Regions from separate parts of the Rossellomorea sp. H136 genome, predicted to be linked through region 1. Evidence: predicted binding sites of a transcription regulator. Region 1 holds the regulator's gene; the other holds the start of a gene.
The links. Region 1 encodes LexA, which represses DNA repair genes until DNA is damaged. Its sites were predicted from a motif close to CGAACATATGTTCG; they were not measured.

Region 1 (3,269 bases):
GAAGGAGATCCGCGGAACAATTTAAAGCGCATCCTAAGTCAAATGGAAGAGCTAGGGTTTACTGACTTCAATCTTGGACCTGAGCCAGAATTCTTCCTCTTTAAATTAGACGTAAATGGTGAGCCGACATTAGAATTAAACGATAACGGTGGCTATTTCGATTTAGCTCCTACAGATTTAGGTGAGAACTGCCGTCGTGATATCGCATTAGAACTAGAAGAAATGGGCTTTGAAATCGAAGCATCTCACCACGAAGTTGCCCCTGGTCAACATGAGATCGACTTTAAATATGCAAGTGCATTAAGAGCATGTGATGATATCCAAACATTTAAACTAGTGGTTAAAACGATTGCACGTAAGCATGGATTACACGCAACATTCATGCCTAAGCCTTTATTTGGTGTAAATGGATCAGGAATGCATTGTAACATGTCCCTATTCAAAAATGGGGAAAACTCTTTCTTCGATGAAAAGGGAGATCTGCAATTAAGCGATACTGCTCGTCAATTCCTTGCAGGTATCATTAAACATGCAACTGACTTTACAGCGATCACGAATCCGACTGTAAACTCATACAAGCGTTTAGTACCAGGATATGAAGCACCTTGTTATGTTGCATGGTCTGCTCGTAACCGCAGCCCTTTAATCCGTATCCCTGCTTCTCGTGGATTAAGCACACGTGTTGAAGTCCGTAGTGTTGACCCGGCAGCTAACCCATACCTGGCGATGGCTGTATTACTGGCAGCTGGATTAGATGGAATCAAAAATAACCTTCCAGCTCCTAAGCCAATCGACCGTAACATTTATGTTATGGACAAAAAAGAGCGTGAAGAAGCGGGAATCGTAGATCTTCCAGCAACATTACACGCTGCATTAGAAAACCTTAAAACAAATGAAGTAATCGTTAAATCTCTTGGAGAACACATCTTCGAACATTTCGTAGAAGCGAAAGAGATCGAATGGGATATGTTCCGTACACAAGTTCATCCATGGGAGCGCGAGCAATACATTCAAATGTATTAATCCATGAAAATTGCTATTAATTAAAAGCAGTGGGTGGTAGCGAAAAATGCTACCACCCACTGCTTTTTTTGAGTCTTCAAAAGTATAGATAAAATTAAGCCGCTATTATACATAGCGGCTTAAACATATTAATGTACTTGACGATAAACTCCGACAACTTTTCCTAAAATGGATACATTTCGTAAAATGATCGGAGCCATAGTCGAATTCTCTGGTTGTAATCGAACATAATCCTTTTCTTTAAAGAAGCGTTTTACAGTCGCTTCATCTTCCTCTGTCATCGCTACGACGATGTCTCCATTATTTGCTGTTTGCTGCTGACGCACGATAACAAAATCCCCATCCAAGATCCCGGCTTCTATCATACTGTCACCCATGATTTCCAGCATGAAGACCTGTTCATCTGAAGGTGCCATACGCTCAGGCAGTGGGAAGAATTCCTCGACATTCTCCACAGCCGTAATGGGTTGACCGGCTGTAACCTTACCGATTAAAGGAACGTTCACAACCCGCTGACGCGGAATCGTATCCTCTTCAAGATTTAAGATTTCGATGGCTCTAGGTTTAGTGGGATCTCTGCGAATAAGACCTTTGCTCTCTAACCTGGCCAGATGTCCGTGTACGGTAGAACTAGAAGCAAGACCAACGGCTTCCCCGATTTCCCGTACGGAAGGTGGGTACCCTTTTTCTCTTACTGCAATTTTAATATATTCTAGTATGTCTTGCTGTCTTTTAGACAATTTTGTCATGTTCACGCACCTCTATTATAGATCTTATGTTCCCATTATAGCATGTCTTTCCAGCTGGTACAAACATAAGTTCGAATTCTTGTTGACACCAAACGAATGTTCGTATTACAATAAATATAACAAAAACAGAACAAACATTCGTATGGAGGTATTTTTTATGTTAACTCACATTTGGAATCGTTTCTCTTACATTATAATATTATTTGTTTTAGCGCTTTTATCTGCAGCCTATTTGCTATTATTTATGGCAAACCAGCCGTCATATCAAAGCATCACCGTTCAGGATGGGGACACACTTTGGACTATTGCCAAACAGTACAATGAAGAATATTCTATGACTGTGGAAGAATTTATCGCTTGGGTAGGAGAGGAAAACAATCTCACATCTTTCTCAATCAAACCCGGTGAATCACTTGTGTTACCTATAGAAAATCCAACATTATCCACCCATTCAGACTATGAATTGGTAATGAACGAAGAATAGAGGGATAGAAGATGAAGGCAGTAATTTACTGCAGAGTCAGTACAAAGAAAGATACACAGGAAACATCTTTGGATCGTCAAGAAGAGGAATTAGCAAAATTAGCAAAAGAACACCAATACGAAGTGGTTGCTATCATTAAAGATCAAGCGAGCGGTTTTGAATTAGATCGCCCGGGTGTTCTTGAACTTCTTGATTTGATTAAAGATGAGTCGATTGGGGCTGTTCTCATACAGGACGAAACAAGAATTGGCAGAGGGAATGCCAAAATTGCTCTCATTCATTGTTTATTAAAAGAGGAAGTCAAGATCATCAGTCAAACACATAGTGGGGAGCTTCACTTATCTGAATCAGATTCTATGGTGATTAATATCGTAAGCATGGTTGAGGAGTATCAAAGGAAACTCCATAATTTAAAAATCAGACGAGGGATGAAAAGGGCAGTGGAAAATGGTTTTCAACCTCATAAAAATCTGAAAAATAAAGGGAATGCAGATGGAAGGGAGCGGATTGAAGTACCCGTTGAGGAAATTGTCAGGTTAAGAAAGAACGAACTGACATTTGCTGAAATTGCAGCCACTTTAAGAGGGTTTGGGTATGATGTCTCCAAAGCTACCGTACATAGGCGTTTTAAAGAATATATGTCTTCGTTGGAAAATGCGTAACTCTTGTTTTATCTCCTTTAATCTAGTAACATGACGATAGTATTAAGCTTAACTATTAGTTGTATATTAGATTTTGCTGATTAGGCAATAAAGGAGTTTTTATAGATGCTTTCAAAAACAAAAATGAATCGAATCAATGAACTTGCCAAGAAGTCTAAGAGTAGCGGACTAACCGAACAAGAAGCAAAAGAGCAGTCCAAGTTGAGAAAAGAATACCTGGAAACTTTTCGTCAATCGATGAAAGGGACCATTGAAAATACAAGAATCTTTGATCCGGAAGGTAATGAAGTGACGCCTAAGAAGATTCAGGACATACAAACTAAAAAGAAAATGCATTAATTTAATGAACTG
Region 2 (3,269 bases), 290 kb from region 1:
GGACTTGGTGACCTCATTTACCGGGGACTATCCACCTGGAATAATTCTTTAGTTCTTGCAGGTGCCATTCCTGCTGCATTACTTGCACTTTCTTTCGATTTTTTATTAAAGCTTCTAGAAAGAATGACAACACCTAAAGGATTAAAAGCACGGAAATAAAGCACAATCAAAGGAGAGTAAGAATGAAAAAGAAATTAAAACCATTTATTTTATTAATAGTACTATCCTTCATGATCGCAGGTTGCGGAAATGGAGGGGGTAAAGACACCATTACGGTTTCAGGTAAGATGTGGACTGAGCAGTTTATTTTAACGCAAATGATGGCTGAACTTCTCAAAGTGAAAACAGACCTGGATGTTAAAGTGGAAGAAGGACTGGGAGAAGTATCGATTTTGACACCCGCTCTTGAAAAAGGCGACATCGACGTATATATCGAGTACACAGGAACCGGACTCGAAGCGGTGTTAAAAGAGCAAGCGAAGGAAGGGGCTTCAGCTGAAGAGATTTTATCACAAGTTCGTAAAGGATACGAAGAAAAGTTCAATGTGACATGGTTAAAGCCACTGGGTTTCGAGAACACATATACCCTTGCTTATACTCAAGAACAGGACTTTGATGCAAAAACGTTCTCTGACCTTGTTCCTTTATCGAAAGATTTAAGCTTTGGAGCGCCGCATCAATTCTATGAGCGTGAAGGTGATGGGTACGATGCATTTGCAGAAGCATACGGTTACGAATTCAAAGCGAAAGAAAGCTTTGACCCGAATATTATGTATGAAGCAGTGAAGAAAGGAGATGTAGATATTATTCCCGCCTTTACAACCGATGGAAGAATACAACGTTACAATCTGAAAACGACTACGGATGATAAAGGATTCTTCCCACCTTATGATGCCGCTCCTATCATCCGTCAAGAAGTTCTGGAAGATCATCCTGAAGTAGAAGAAGTCCTGAATGAATTAGCAGGGCAAATTTCTGAGGAAGAGATGAGTGAGATGAATGCCAAGGTGGATATGGATAAACAAGAGCCTAAAGATGTAGCGCGTGAATTTCTCCTATCCAAGGGATTAATCGAAGAGTAAAATGTTAAGAAGTGTCAGAAAGGATAGAGGAGTAATAACATGTCCTTTTTTCATCTGACACTTCATTCTGTTTAGATATATTTATAAAATTTTGAAAAATTAAAGGGAAATATGGTATAAAAGAAGAATAGGACTTATGGAACAGTTAAAGAATGAATGGATAAGGAACGATGAAGGAGTTGTAATCATCTATGGAAAACCCATCCCGACAAGAAATTGGAAACATCCTTAAACAATCAAATCGCATTGCGGTGATCGGATTAAGTGACAATCCTGCACGAACATCTTATATGGTCTCAAAAGCGATGCAGGATCAAGGTTATGAGATTATTCCTGTAAATCCAACCATTGACGCCGCATTGGGCGTTAAAGCGGTGTCTTCTCTGAAGGAGATTGAAGGACCGATTGACATTGTCAATGTATTTCGCCGCTCAGAATTTTTGCCAAAGATTGCGCAAGAATTTGATGAAATCGATTCAAACGTATTTTGGGCGCAACAAGGTGTAATGAATGAAGAGGCTTATCGCTTTTTGAAAGAACGTGGGTATACAGTCATTATGGATCGCTGTATTAAGGTTGAACATGCTTTAACCAAATAATTCTCACTCGTAACAAGCGGCTCTTACCGCTTGTTTTTTTTCGGATGGACTTTACTTCTTTTATTCACTAAAAAATCCGGTCCATACAAATGAAAACAGTCTGATTTCAGAGTTGTTCTAGGAAATTACATTTGCGAAAATCAAATAAAACGCTACAATATAGCATAGTGGTTTACCTTAGAAATGACCAAAACAGGTAAACGAACAAATGTTCTTGTGTTATAGTTAATATATACATAACCAATACTACCGTACAAGCACCATTTACGGTTAGAGAAGTTTTTGAAAGGGGAATGTTCGTGGCCAACCAGAATAAGACCATGGATTACAATGATGATGCCATTCAAGTATTAGAAGGTTTAGAAGCCGTTCGTAAGAGACCTGGAATGTATATAGGCTCTACAGATTCAAAAGGATTGCATCATTTAGTATACGAAATTGTCGATAACTCGGTGGATGAAGCATTAGCAGGCTTCGGAAACGAGATTATTGTTACGATACATAAAGATAATAGCATCTCAGTGCAGGATAAAGGACGTGGGATGCCTACTGGAATGCATAAGCTTGGCAAGCCCACTCCTGAAGTCATCTTGACTGTGCTGCACGCAGGAGGGAAATTCGGACAAGGGGGGTACAAGACCAGTGGCGGATTGCATGGTGTAGGTGCTTCAGTCGTAAACGCCCTATCTGAATGGCTTGTTGTGACGATTGAAAGAGATGGAATGAAGTATGAACAGCGTTTCACAAAAGGTGGAAAACCGGAAACCACTCTTGAGAAAATCGGAAAAACGAAAAAATCCGGAACGTGTATCCATTTCAAACCTGATCCGGAGATTTTCAGTAATACCACCTATAATTATGAAACGCTATGTGAGCGTCTAAGGGAATCTGCATTCCTTCTTAAAGGATTAAAAATTGAAATCATTGATGAGCGTCATGATCAGAAGGAAATCTTTCACTTTGAGAGCGGGATCCAAGCCTTTGTTCAATACTTAAACGAAGAAAAAGATGTGCTTCATAACGTAGCTTTCTTTGAAGGAGAAAATAATACCATCGAAGTGGAGTTCGCCTTTCAATTTAATGACGGGTTTTCTGAAAACATTCTGTCATTCGTGAACAATGTTCGTACAAAAGACGGAGGTACCCACGAAGCCGGAGCAAAGACTGCCATGACCCGTGTCTTTAATGAGTACGCCCGAAAAGTTGGAATTCTAAAAGATCGGGACAAAAATCTTGAAGGGACCGACATCCGTGAAGGCCTGGCCAGTATCGTTTCTGTTCGTATTCCCGAACATCTCCTTCAATTTGAGGGGCAGACGAAAGGAAAGCTTGGTACGAGTGAAGCACGTTCAGCAGTAGATGCAGTTGTTTCGGAGCACCTTCTATACTTCTTAGAAGAAAATCCCGATACAAGTTCCCTTCTTATTAAAAAATCCATTAAGGCCGCCCAAGCCCGGGAAGCAGCACGTAAGGCAAGGGAAGATGCGCGTAACGGGAAGAAACGAAAGCGATCTGAAACCGTTCTATCTGGTAAATTAACACCTGCTCAATCGAGAAATCCAGCGCGTAACGAGCTTTATCTTGTGGA

Region 2: the regulator LexA is predicted to act here: its motif matches at 1,883-1,896, upstream of parE (DNA topoisomerase IV subunit B).

The regions. Positions count from the first base shown of each region.
Region 1 is NZ_CM166371.1:2,190,593-2,193,861, forward strand. It holds gene glnA (type I glutamate--ammonia ligase) at 1-1,023, shown strand, start outside; gene lexA (transcriptional repressor LexA) at 1,152-1,772, opposite strand; gene yneA (cell division suppressor protein YneA) at 1,930-2,256, shown strand; gene ACYH0O_RS11000 (YneB family resolvase-like protein) at 2,268-2,918, shown strand; gene ACYH0O_RS11005 (DUF896 domain-containing protein) at 3,024-3,257, shown strand.
Region 2 is NZ_CM166371.1:2,478,416-2,481,684, forward strand. It holds gene ACYH0O_RS12480 (ABC transporter permease) at 1-159, shown strand, start outside; gene ACYH0O_RS12485 (ABC transporter substrate-binding protein) at 183-1,082, shown strand; gene ACYH0O_RS12490 (CoA-binding protein) at 1,274-1,681, shown strand; gene parE (DNA topoisomerase IV subunit B) at 1,981-3,269, shown strand, end outside.